Regions from separate parts of the Klebsiella sp. genome, predicted to be linked through region 4. Evidence: predicted binding sites of a transcription regulator. Region 4 holds the regulator's gene; each other region holds the start of a gene.
What was found. The regulator Fur, encoded in region 4, represses iron uptake genes when iron is present. The targets are predictions, from matches to a motif close to ATAATAATGAGAACNACTATCAA.
Positions count from the first base shown of each region.

Region 1 (3,265 bases), on a different contig from region 4:
GGGTGTGGCGTCGCTGGTTTTCCCTTGAGCGTTAAGCCGGTCAAGTCACGCATACCGTTGACCAGCGCCTCGCACCAGGCAGCGTAATCGTGACCGCTGGACGAGGGATGGAAGCTCACCGCATAACCCTTCTCTCTCAGTACCTGCTCAAATTCGAGGGTATTGGCATAAATGCCACCGTCCGGCCCGCTGGTTTCGAATTTACCCGCCTGTAGCCAGAAACGTACCGGATAGCGCGGCGATTGCTGGTACTGCCGCGTCAGCCAACTGGCCTCTTCTCCTTTCGGTGCCCACCAGTACGACCCGGACAAGCTCAGCACGTTGCCAAACTGTCGCGGATAGCGCATCGCCACCCAGGATGCGGCCAGCCCGCCGTAGCTGGAGCCTGCAACCACGGTTTTTTGCCGGGTCAGGCTGAGTCCCTGCCGGTTCAGCCACGGCAGCAGTTCATGAGCCATAAAATCGGCGAAGTGGGGGTTTGGCGGCAGCTCTTTTGCCCGTCGCGTATGATCAAGGCTATCGATAAACACCACGTTAATCGGCGGCAGCACATGGCTGGCGATCAGGGAGTCCAGCACGTTCGCGAAGCGGTACTCGTCCTGGTACGTTTTGCCATCGAACAGCATCAAGGTCCAGCGCGCGGGCTGCGGCAAACGCGGACGGTAAATCATCACTTCTCGTGTATTTTGCAGGAAGTCGCTACGTAGCTGGTGGCGGGTTAAGGTGCCGTAGCGCAGCGGCTGCGTCATACGTTGCACCGAGCAAAAACGTGCAGGATTAAGCGCCAGCAAAGAGTAGCGACTCCAGCGATCCTGGGCAGCGTTGACGCTGTTGGGGTTGAGCGGATCGGCCTGGGCGCTGACCAGAATCGCTCGCCGCTGCTCCCGCGCGCTGCCCGCCACCTGCGGCACATCCGGAGCCAGCTTATATTGCATTAGGGTATCGGCGGGCACCACGTAGCTGCGAAACCAAACATCGGAGTCGCCGAGGCGAAACAGCGGATCGTGATCTCCCGCCGGAGAACCCAGAATAAACACGTTCTGGCTCGCCCCGCGCCACAGGAAAGTCACTCGCTTATGGCTGGCGTCCACCGGTTCCACCATGGGCGTTCCTTCCAGTTCACGCTCCTGCCAGAAATTCGCCGTTGAACCTCCTGCCGCCAGCTCGCGCTTAAGCTGCTGCAGACGCGGACTGACCGGATCCAGCGCCTGTGTTTTTGCCAGCGCGGTAGTCTCTCGCATCTGCCATTGAAAACGCCAGCGCGCGCCCTCTTCACCGTGCAGTACCAGTGAGGAGGCACGGTTTACCGGCAGAGAAAATAGCAAAGTTTGTTCTCCATCTGCCGGGCCGCCTGCCAATAGCGTGCGCAGGCGACGATTGTTCTCATCCAGCAGTCGGGCATCGGTGACGCCGGAGAGAGTCGCCGCAACATAGTTCTCACCCAGCTTTGGCAGGTCAAAACAGACCTCGCCGCTGGCATCAAACTTCCCCTGCAGTTCACCTTGTAAAGAAGGTGATTCACAGTTCATCGCCGCTGCCGGTAAGGCACTCATGCCAATTAGCAGGCCGCTCCACGCCGTCTTCATTGCCCGATATTTCCTTGTAAAAATTTGTTAATAACGCTAATGCAAATAATAACTATTTGCAATAACATTGACGCCGTTAATGACAGCCGCTGGACGATTCATCACGAAGATGGCGGTTTTTTTGATGGCGACTTAACCAAGGAAAAATCATAAAAATGTTTAAATATAATAAGATAACAGCACTCTGGGCCGCGAGCCTCGCGGTATCCACCTTCGGCGGGCAGGCGCTGGCGGCGGAGGAAACGATCGTTGTCACCGCAGGCAACGGCGAAGATCCAACAGCGCCGCTAAAGGGAATTGTGGCAACAAAGACGCTGTCGGCGACGAAAACTGCCGCAGAGATCGTCAAGACGCCGCAGTCGGTATCGGTGGTCACCCGCGATCAAATGCAGGCGCTGGATGTCACCTCGGTTTCCCAGGCGCTGCGCTATAGCGCAGGCGTCTTTACCGAATATCGCGGTGCCTCTAACCGCAACGACGAAGTTTTCGTGCGCGGCTTTAGCTACGTGCCCAAATTCCTCGATGGCCTGAGCTACGGGGCCACTGCCTCCTCACAGACCGGGACTTTCGACCCGTGGCTGCTGGAGCGCGTTGAGCTGGTGCGCGGCCCGGCCTCGGTGCTGTTTGGTCAGGTTAATCCTGGCGGGCTTATCAGCATGACCAGCAAACGCCCCACCAGCCAGCCGATTCATGAAGTGCAGTTCCGTACCGGCAATAACAACCTTGCCGAAGGGGCCTTCGATTTTGGCGGTCCGCTGAGCGATGACGGCCATCTGCTCTATCGCCTGAACGGGATCGCCCGCACCCAGAATAATCAGATAGATGACTACAAAGAGACGCGGATGGCCATTGCCCCGGCACTGACCTGGTATCCTAACGACGCCACCCGCTTTACCCTGTTAACCAGCTACCAGAAAGACCCGGATGCCGGTTACCGTAACTTCTTGCCGCGCTACGGCACCGTGGAAAGCGTCGACGGAAGCTATATTCCGCGCGATTTTAACGTCAGCGACCCTAACTACAATCAGTCGTGGCGCGAACAAACGATGATTGGTTATGAATTCGAGCACCAGCTAAACGATACCTTCACCCTGCGGCAGAACGCCCGCTACGCGACCATCAAACAGAAGTACCGCTATCTGGTTTATACCACCAGCGCAGCCAACAGTTCCGTACTCTCGCGCCGCGCCCAACATGAAGAGCGCCAGACCGATGAGTTTGGTATTGATAACCAGCTTGAGGCGCAGTTTGCCAGCGGCCAGGTGGCACATACGGTGATTGGTGGTCTGGATTACAAAACCAGTAAAGATAAACAGTACCTCGGCCGCGCCGGCGGCTCACAGTACGATATCGACTGGCGCAGTCCTTCTTACGGCGTTAGCGTTGATGAAAGCACCTTCAGCACCGCCAGCGATGAGCAGCAAAATCTCGACCAGGCGGGAATTTATCTCCAGGATCAGCTGAGCTGGCAAAATTGGGAGCTGCTGGTTTCCGGGCGCTACGACTGGGCAGAAGTACGCACCACTGATTTTACCGACGCCAGCAGCACCCAGCAGAATGACAGTAAGTTCACCTGGCGTACCGGGTTGCTGTACGCCTTTGATTTCGGCCTCTCGCCCTATATCAGTTACAGCACTTCGTTCGAACCTAATCTACAAACCAACCGCGCGCCGGGCGTC
Region 1 covers NZ_JAPUEW010000008.1:318,313-321,577, reverse strand. The annotation lists gene QVF11_RS03500 (alpha/beta hydrolase-fold protein) at 1-1,586, opposite strand, end outside; gene QVF11_RS03505 (DUF1158 domain-containing protein) at 1-35, shown strand, start outside; gene QVF11_RS03495 (TonB-dependent siderophore receptor) at 1,742-3,265, shown strand, end outside.
Region 1: a site for Fur is predicted at 1,626-1,648, ahead of QVF11_RS03495 (TonB-dependent siderophore receptor). Genes of this name have one in related genera too.

Region 2 (3,265 bases), on a different contig from region 4:
CAGAGTCATATCCACCAGCGACAGCAGGGTCAGAATCATATCCGACTCACTGACGCTGAATATGTGCGGCAGTATGTGGAAGATCTCCTGAAAAAATTTGATCGTCAGCGCAATCAGCCCAAGCGAAAGGCCAAAATAAACCGGTGCCAGCAGCCAGCGCGAGGCATACATAGCGTTTTCCAGAAAGCGTTCCATAAGATCCCGTAAGTTAACAAAAACGAACGGTATTATATCGCAACAAAGCAACGTTATAGCAACAGCTTACCAACAGAGCAACTATCAGATGGGCGTAAAAAAGGCTGGCACAAGGCCAGCCTGGAGAGATGCGTTGGAGAGAGGGGGGTTACTTCGCTTTTACGGTTTCTTCGCCCACCAGACCAATCTTCAGATAGCCCGCCTGATGCAAAGTATCCATAACTTTCATCATCGTCTCGTAATCCACGGTCTTATCCGCGCGGAAGAAGACCGTCGTATCTTTCTTGCCTTCAGTCAGAACATCCAGCGACGTAATCATGCTCTCTTCAGTGATCGGGTCATTACCGAGGAACATGGTTTTATCCGCTTTCACCGACAGATAAATAGGCTTTTCAGGACGCGGCTGCGGCTGGCTGGAAGACGCCGGGAGATTAACCTTCACGTCTACGGTAGCGAGCGGAGCCGCCACCATAAAGATGATCAGCAGCACCAGCATGACGTCGATAAACGGCGTCACGTTGATGTCATGCATTTCGCCGTTATCATCGAGGTTTTCGTTAAAATGCATTGCCATAAAGCATCAACCTACGCGTAATTTCTGTGCGGTACGGACCGACTTAACGCCGCTGGCGCTCAGGTCGAGGTCACGGCTTTGCAGCAGCAATATCTGGGCTGCAACATCGCCAAGGGAAGCTTTGTAGCTGGCAATCATACGGGCGAAAATGTTGTAGATGACAACAGCTGGAATCGCGGCGAAGAGGCCGATTGCCGTCGCCAGCAGCGCTTCTGCGATGCCTGGAGCAACAACCGCCAGGTTAGTGGTTTGCGTCTGGGCAATACCGATAAAGCTGTTCATGATGCCCCAGACGGTGCCAAACAGGCCGACGAACGGGGAGATTGCGCCGATAGTCGCCAGATAGCCATTACCACGTCCCATATAGCGACCGACCTGCGCTACGCGACGCTCAAGGCGGAAGCCGGTACGTTCTTTAATGCCTTCGTTATCTTCCACGCCTGCGGAAAGCTCCAGCTCGTTCTGCGCTTCGTTGATCAGCTGCGAGGTCAAGCTTTTAGCATGGAAAGCGTTAGCAATATCGCTGGCCTGGTCGAGAGAGCGTGCTTCGGCAACCAGCTGCTGCTCGCGCTTGAGGCGGCGCTTGCTGGACAGGATCTCAGCACCTTTGCCAAAAAAGATAGCCCATGTCACGACCGACGCCAGAATCAGGCCGATCATCACCACCTTAACGACAATATCGGCGTGATGATACATACCCCAAACGGAGAGATCCGCCTGCATCAAATTATTACCCACACTGTATCTCCAGGACGTAAATCACAAAATCTGCGCACAATAATATCAAAACGTCATCGAATTGATAGTGGTTCTCATTAGTATTTACACTGTGCAGCAAATCACGTTTATTTTCCTTGCGCTTACGCAGTAAAAAAGTTGCTGACCCCGTCATTGATAAAATTTTTACCTGTATCCGCCACGACCCGGTACATAAACGGGTATTCATGTTAGTTTAGACGTCCAGACGTATAAAAATAGGTTATCTGAACATGGCTGATAAACATCTTGATACTGCGCTGGTTCACGCTGGCCGCAGCAAAAAATACACGCAAGGCTCGGTAAACAGCGTGATTCAGCGCGCGTCATCGCTGGTTTTCGACACCGTCGAAGCGAAAAAACACGCCACCCGCAACCGAGCCAAAGGCGAGCTGTTCTACGGCCGCCGCGGTACCCTGACCCACTTTTCTCTGCAGGAAGCCATGTGCGAACTGGAAGGCGGCGCCGGCTGCGCCCTCTTCCCCTGCGGCGCAGCGGCGGTCGCCAATACCATTCTGGCATTTGTCGAGCAAGGCGACCATGTTCTGATGACCAACACCGCGTACGAACCGACCCAGGATTTTTGTACTAAAATCCTCGCCAAACTCGGCGTCACCACCAGCTGGTTCGACCCATTGATCGGCGGAGATATTGCTTGTCTGGTGCAGCCCAACACCCGCGTGGTATTTCTGGAATCTCCAGGCTCCATCACCATGGAAGTCCATGATGTTCCGGCTATCGTCGCGGCGGTACGCAGCGTCGCGCCCGAAGCGATTATTATGATCGACAACACCTGGGCGGCGGGCGTGCTGTTTAAAGCGCTGGACTTCGGCATCGATATCTCCATTCAGGCTGCAACCAAATACCTGATTGGTCATTCCGACGGAATGGTCGGCACCGCGGTGGCCAATGAGCGCTGTTGGGCGCAGCTTCGCGAAAATGCCTATCTGATGGGACAAATGGTGGATGCCGATACCGCCTATATGACCAGCCGCGGTCTGCGTACCCTGGCCGTACGTCTACGTCAGCATCATGAAAGTAGCCTGCAGATTGCCGAATGGCTGGCTCAGCACCCGCAGGTGGCGCGCGTCAATCACCCAGCTCTGCCCGGCAGTAAAGGCCATGAGTTCTGGAAACGCGATTTCACCGGTAGCAGCGGACTGTTCTCTTTTGTCCTCAATAAGCGCCTGACCGACGCCGAGCTGTCCGCCTATCTGGACCACTTCAGCTTGTTCAGCATGGCCTACTCCTGGGGTGGCTTTGAATCGCTGATTTTAGCCAATCAGCCGGAGCAAATTGCCGAAATTCGTCCGGATGCTGAAGTCGATTTCAGCGGTACCCTGATCCGTGTGCACATCGGGTTAGAAAATGTTACCGATCTGCTGGATGATTTAGCGGCGGGCTTCGCGCGTATCGTGTAAAGTGACAGTGAGTGGCAACAATAGCGGACGTTTTTAAGAGAAGCGGCCGCTTTAGTTGCGCCCGGGATCAAGGTGCTCGGGTCTCTTCAGGAGTACACTAGACAAAAAATACGGTACCACTTAGGAAAGTCCATGGTTGTCATTCAAGAAATTGTCGCCGCGCTGTGGCAGCATGATTTTGCCGCATTGGCAAACCCCCACGTTGTGGGCGTTGTATATCTGGTCATGTTCGCAACCCTGTTTCTGGAAAACGGTCTGCTACCCGCCTCATTCTTACCGGGCGATAGCCTGTTGCTGCTCGCAGGTGCGCTGATTGCCA
Region 2 covers NZ_JAPUEW010000027.1:39,008-42,272, forward strand. The annotation lists gene QVF11_RS08755 (TIGR00645 family protein) at 1-195, opposite strand, end outside; gene exbD (TonB system transport protein ExbD) at 344-769, opposite strand; gene exbB (tol-pal system-associated acyl-CoA thioesterase) at 776-1,507, opposite strand; gene metC (cystathionine beta-lyase) at 1,759-2,946, shown strand; gene yghB (DedA family general envelope maintenance protein YghB) at 3,079-3,265, shown strand, end outside.
Region 2: a site for Fur is predicted at 1,569-1,591, ahead of exbB (tol-pal system-associated acyl-CoA thioesterase). Genes of this name have one in related genera too.

Region 3 (3,265 bases), on a different contig from region 4:
CGTAGCCGACAAAATCATCGACCTTATTTTCCGTCCACTGGTAGCGCACACCGCCGCTAATCGTGAAGATATCGTTCAGGTCATAGCTGGACTGCAGGAAAGGTGCCAGGTTGGTAATGCTGTAGCTCGGATAACGACCGGTAGTATAAATCGACTGATTATTCAGGCCGCCGGAAGGCATCGATTGCCCCAGGTCGAAGAACATCTGGTTGGCGTTGAAGGTTTCGTGATCGGCATCCAGTCCCCAGGTCAGATCCCAGCCGTCCAGCGGCTGGCTATTCAGGGTTATCTTCGCGCCATATTGATCGGTATCCTGCTTTGAGGAAGAGAAGCTGCTGACCTGGCCTTTACTTAGCGTAGGGAAGGGGTAAAAGGTCAGGGATTCATCACGATAATAGACCTGGCTGACCAGGTTCTGACCAAAGAAGTCAGCATCGGAATATTGCAGACTAATCAGGTGGCGTTCGGTGCCGGGGACGCGGTCGGAATTAAGCCCGTCAGTGGTGAAGGCTTTACCGTCGCCGGTCACCGCCGACATATTTTTCCCCAGATACAGTCCGTAGTCGTCGCCCTGACTTTTATAGTACTGCGTAACTAGCTGCAGCTGACGGTTATCGTCAATTTCAATGGTGCCTGTACCCATCACGTCCAGGCGGTCGGAATGCTGGAGGCCTGTCTGGGTATTATCGAGGATAAGCGCATCGTTGTTGCCGTCATACCAGCCGCCAAAGCGTTGATAGGCTACGGACAAGCGGCCAGATGCGTGGTCGGTTCCACCACTCACCGCCGCCGCGACGCGCTCATCATGATCGTTACTATTAGCAAAGCCGGTTTTGCCGCCCAGTTCCAGATCGACCTGGCGCTCCTGTTGGCCCTTTTTGGTGACGATATTGATAAGACCGCCGGTACTGCCGCCGCCGTACAGCGATGTTGCCCCGGAGATCACTTCGATGTGCTCAATGTTGAAAGGATCGATAGAGTCGAGCTGACGGCTGTCGGTACGGGAAGAGTTAAGGCGAACGCCGTCAATCAGCACCACGATCGCGCGACCGCGCATATTCATGCCGTAGTTAGTACGTCCCTGGCTGCCGACGTCGATGCCGGGGATCAGCTGCGCCAGGACATCTTTGAACTCTTTACCGCCCTGAACCTGTTGTTCAATTTCCTGGCCTTCGATAACCCAGGTGGTCTGGGCCATTTCAGCGACGGTACGGTGTGTACGGTTGGCGCTGACGATCATGTTGTCATCAGCGGCCCAGGCGGGGAGGGCGGTTGCCAGCAGCAGTGGGTTAAGCACCCAGAGACGCGTTTTCATGCTCATTCCTTTTATGAGTTTACGATATCGTTGTTTTAGTTTTCCGGTACGGGCGCACCGGTTGTTACAAGGTGAAATAAACAGAAATGTTTAAGGCTGAAGTTTGCCCGTATTGATTATTGTTATCAATATCATTTACGTGAAATGTGCAAATAACCTATTGAAAGCATTACTTAATGTGCGGGTAATTAGGGGGGTGACCGACGGAGGAGCCATCGGTCAAAGAGAGATTTAGTGCTGAAGAACCTGCGGCCAAAGACGCATCGTGGTCTCGGCAATTTGCATGATTTTAGTGAAATCTGCACCTTCGCGGGCGCTGATTGACATGCCCTGCAATACGCAGCTTAAGAACTGCGCCAATTGGCTCACGTCGCCGTCAGACGGAAGTTCGCCGCGTATCTGCCGCTGCTGTAGAAATTGCGTCAATGCCTGTTCCTGCATGGCATGCCGCGATTTAAGTGTATTGGCGATATCGGTAGACGAGGCCGCCAGCGCTGCAGAGGCGTTGACCATAAAGCAGCCTGCGGGCGTTTCTTTGCTGGTAAAGCAGGTGGCGACAGCGGTGAAATAATCGCGCAATGCCTGATCGACGGTTTTGCCCTCATCAAACAGCAATGCTTCGTGTTTGGCGGCAAAGCGAGAGATGTAGCGATCCAGCACTGCGCGAAACAACCCCTCTTTATTCACGAATTCTGCATAGAGCGTTGGCGCTTTTGCGCCCGTCGCCTCCACCAGATCGGCGAGAGAGGTGGCTTCATAGCCGTGCTGCCAGAAGAGTGTCATGGCCTTATCCAGCGCCGCGTCCCTGTCGAACACTTTAGGTCGGCCACGGCTTTTTTTTACACAACCCTGAACGTCAGTTGTCATGGTGCCGTTGTACCTGTGTTGGTTTGTTGAAAGGCCATTATAAAAATAAACGTCATAGGCTGCCAGTGATGTCGCTCTAAAAATAAATAATTCATATATGTATGAATTTTAAGTTTTTTATAAATAGTTAAACGGTCGTTATAAAAATGGTTTGACGTGTGATGTGGATCACATTATTATTTACCTATCGATCGTTAAGTTAATTCGTTCGACCCTACAAAAACATTCATCTGCATAGGTATAATAATCATGAAAAACGTTAAAACATTGGCCATCGCCGCTGTTCTTAGCTCGCTCTCTTTCGCAAGCTTTGCCGCTGTTGAAGTTCAGTCAACCCCGGCAGGCCAGCATAAAATTGGCACCGTTTCCGCTTCCGCCGGGACCAACCTGGGTTCTCTGGAAGATCAGCTGGCGCAAAAGGCTGAAGAAATGGGCGCAAGCTCTTATCGTATTACTTCGGTAACCGGTCCTAACACCCTTCACGGGACTGCGGTTATCTACAAATAATTTTTTGTACCCTGTCATGCCACTGACAAAACGCGGACCTGACCCCTTCAGCAGCCCGCGTTAGCAAGAAATATGTTGTACCCTGTTTGATTATTGCTACAAAAAAACCGCCAGCACGTTTGTGTCAGGCGGTTTTTTTATATCTGCTTTCAGGAGGCTATAGCGACTGCGTGCTGCCACCATGGTGACGCGTCACGTCAACCGGCATACCTGAACGCAGCGTCATTGCGCGTTCCATAACATCCTCATCGGTTAACTGGGTCTGCTTAAAGGCCTGCATGCTGTCGTTAAGCGTAATAGGCAGCGTCTGCGGATCGTCATCAATGTGTTTGGACAGCGGCTGGTGAATTTCAACCAGACGTGTACCGTTCGGCTCGACAGAGGCTTTAATCGGCGTATTGATAATGGTGACCTTAGTGCCCGGCGTTATCTTGCTATACAACGTTTTGATATCGTCATCACGCAGGCGGATGCAGCCGGAGCTGACGCGCATACCGATGCCGAAATCAGCGTTAGTGCCGTGAAGCAGATAGACGCCGCCGTAGGCTGCCAGACGAATGGCGTGGTGGCCCATCG
Region 3 covers NZ_JAPUEW010000094.1:68,205-71,469, forward strand. The annotation lists gene QVF11_RS26160 (TonB-dependent siderophore receptor) at 1-1,315, opposite strand, end outside; gene QVF11_RS26165 (TetR/AcrR family transcriptional regulator) at 1,547-2,182, opposite strand; gene QVF11_RS26170 (hypothetical protein) at 2,179-2,307, opposite strand; gene bhsA (multiple stress resistance protein BhsA) at 2,432-2,689, shown strand; gene ldtC (L,D-transpeptidase LdtC) at 2,847-3,265, opposite strand, start outside.
Region 3: a site for Fur is predicted at 1,428-1,450, ahead of QVF11_RS26160 (TonB-dependent siderophore receptor). Genes of this name have one in related genera too.

Region 4 (3,265 bases):
TATGATGGTACCGCCTGGCTACAGGCATTGACCTTTGGCTATAAGGTTGCTGATGTTCTCGACCTGCGCCTGGAAGGAACCTGGGTTAAAGCCGATGGTCAGCAGGGCTACTTCCTGCAGCGTATGACGCCGACTTACGCCTCATCTAACGGTCGTCTGGATGTCTGGTGGGATAACCGCTCTGACTTCAACGCCAACGGTGAAAAAGCGGTGTTCTTCGGTGCGATGTATGACATGAAGAACTGGAATATGCCGGGTTGGGCCTTCGGCGCGTCCTATGTTTATGCATGGGATGCAAAACCAGGAAAAATGTCTTCTCCTGATGCTTACTACAACCCTGACAAACGTCTGGAAGAGTCAGCCTATAGCCTGGATGCGATGTACACCGTACAGGAAGGACGCGCGAAGGGTACGCTGTTTAAACTGCACTTTACTCAATACGACAACCACTCCGATATCCCAAGCTGGAGCGGCGGCTACGGCAACATCTTCCAGGATGAGCGCGACGTGAAGTTCATGGTTATTGCTCCATTCACCATTTTCTGATGCCAGTGCGGCGGGCGTGATCCTGCCGCAATTTCCCGAGGTCGATTATGAAGAAGCTATTGCTTGTCGCCATTGTGGCGGCAGGTCTGGTTGCCTGCACGCAGTCGCCAGCGCCGAAAGAGGATTCAAAGTTAAAAGATGCCTACAGCGCCTGTATTAATACTGCTGAAGGTAACCCAGATAAAGTCGAAGCCTGCCAGAGCGTATTAGACGTTCTGAAGCAAGAGAAGCAGCATCAGCAGTTCGCCACCCAGGAAAGCGTGCGAGTACTGGATTACCAGCAATGTATCCAGGCGCGTAAAACCGGTAACGATCAGGCAGTACAGTCGCGCTGTGACCAGATTTGGAAAGAGATTCGTAGCAACAACACGAAACCCTGATTTTTACTTTTCGTAGCCATAAAAAAAGCCAACCGTCAGGTTGGCTTTTTGCTGCTTACGCAACGGGGAATTACTTTTCCACCGCGTCGTGGGCATGTTCATCTTCGCGGCAATCGCCTTCTGCACAGTGACCGTACAGGTACAGGCTGTGGTTGGTGAGGCGAATACCGTGTCGGGAGGCAATCTCACGTTGACGAGCTTCAATTGAGTCATCGCTAAATTCGATCACTTTGCCGCAATCAAGGCAAATCAGATGATCGTGATGATGCTGTTGCGTTAGCTCGAAAACGGATTTACCACCTTCGAAATTATGACGGGTGACGATGCCGGCGTCGTCGAACTGGTTCAGTACGCGATAGACGGTTGCCAGACCAATCTCTTCACCCATATCAATCAGGCGTTTATATAAGTCTTCCGCACTGACATGATGGTTATCCGGTTCCTGCAGGACTTCCAGGATTTTTAATCGCGGAAGTGTCACTTTCAGGCCAGCCTTCTTTAATGCGGTATTGTTGTCAGTCATGCGGAATCTGTCCTGTTGCTAAACGATCTACTTCCATCAACGGAAGTAATACAGAGAATCACCCGATGTAATGCGTCTCATTATAGAACTGCCATGGTGAAATGAAAACTGCAAGCATCGGGCCTTGTATGCTGTCAAAAACGAGGCACTGGCTACAAAGTGCTTCACGTGACCTCGTTAAATCAGAGGACATTGTACAGATATGTGATTAAAAGTTAAAAACTTGTAGCTATAACTTTGATTGCTTTTATCTATTAATTCGGCGAAATCTGACGATAACGCCGTTTAGACTCAGGCATTCTTGATTTCTTCGAGGTGCAGCTCTTCAGAAATCTGTTTTACCCATTTTTCCACGCGTTCGTTAGTCAGTTCTGGCTGACGGTCTTCGTCGATGGCCAGACCCACGAAGTGGTCGTCATCTGCCAGACCTTTAGATGCTTCAAAATGATATCCAGCGGTCGGCCAGTGACCAACGATAGTGGCGCCGCGGGGTTCGATGATGTCGCGAATGGTACCCAGCGCATCACAGAAGTATTCAGCGTAGTCTTCCTGATCGCCGCAGCCAAACAGCGCGACCAGTTTGCCGTTGAAATCGACTTCTTCCAGCGTCGGGAAGAAATCATCCCAGTCACACTGTGCTTCACCGTAGTACCAGGTTGGGATGCCGAGCAGCAGAATATCGTGAGCTTGCAGATCTTCTTTGCTGCTCTTGGCAATGTCGCGCACATCAGCAACATCTTTACCAAGCTGCTTTTGAATCATTTTTGCAATATTTTCGGTGTTGCCGGTGTCGCTGCCAAAAAAGATGCCGATGATTGCCATGAGTAAAATAACCTCTTGAAACTTAATGATGTGGTAGGGACTTAAATGCCCACAGATAGGGGCAATGATAGCAGAACTGAGAAGGGCGCGGAAACAGCAATCACGCCCGACTGCACACTCTGCTACATGAAAGCTTATTTTTTGAGGGTTTTAGGCTTTATCCTGGCTGCGCAGGGCCGCCAGTTGGTTCATCAGCATCTCTTCAATCAGATCGCTGCGGTTCATGTTGCGGGCTTCGGCCAGCTCATTGAGCGCATCAACCGCATCGGCATTGAGCTTCAGCTCAACGCGCTTCAAACCGCGAACTTTATCGCGCTTGAGCTGATTGCGTTTGTTGATACGCAGCTGTTCGTCGCGTGAAAGCGGATTGGTTTTCGGTCTACCCGGCCGACGCTCGGTTGCGAACAAATCTAATGTCGTACGGTCCGTTTGTTCTTTTGCCATGATTCAGAGTGACTTCGGGGGAAACAAGCTGTCGGGCATAGCCGACGCAGATAGCCCGCCATAATACATCAGGCGAGGGGCTGCGCCAACGACCGCGGGCATTCTGCCGCGCGGTCGGGCAGATTTTAGCCAGTTACGCGGCTATGGAGGTCAAATAACGGCGTATTGCCCGTAAAACAGCCTCTGGTTTTTCTGCATGTACCCAATGTCCGGCTCCGGCAATCACATGGGCCCGTGCCTGGGGGAATTGAGCCAGCAGAGCCTCACGGTAGGCATCGGTTACGTAGGGTGAGTTACCGCCGGGGATAAACTGCGCCGGATGCGGCCAGGCGGGGATGGTTTGCCAGCCGACGATATTGTCATATTGCTCCCACAATACCGGCACGTTAAACCGCCACTGACCTTCCACAAAGGATTTCAGCAGAAACTGAATCACGCCTTCTTCATTGAGGTGTTCGCGCATCACCGCTGCCGCCTGTTGACGCGTTGCGGCACCCGCGTCGGTCACGGCATTGATGGCGGCGAAGATTTCATCATGGCGACGAACGTG
Region 4 covers NZ_JAPUEW010000075.1:120,687-123,951, forward strand. The annotation lists gene chiP (chitoporin ChiP) at 1-546, shown strand, start outside; gene QVF11_RS22580 (ChiQ/YbfN family lipoprotein) at 594-926, shown strand; gene fur (ferric iron uptake transcriptional regulator) at 997-1,449, opposite strand; gene fldA (flavodoxin FldA) at 1,741-2,271, opposite strand; gene ybfE (LexA regulated protein) at 2,422-2,715, opposite strand; gene ybfF (esterase) at 2,849-3,265, opposite strand, start outside.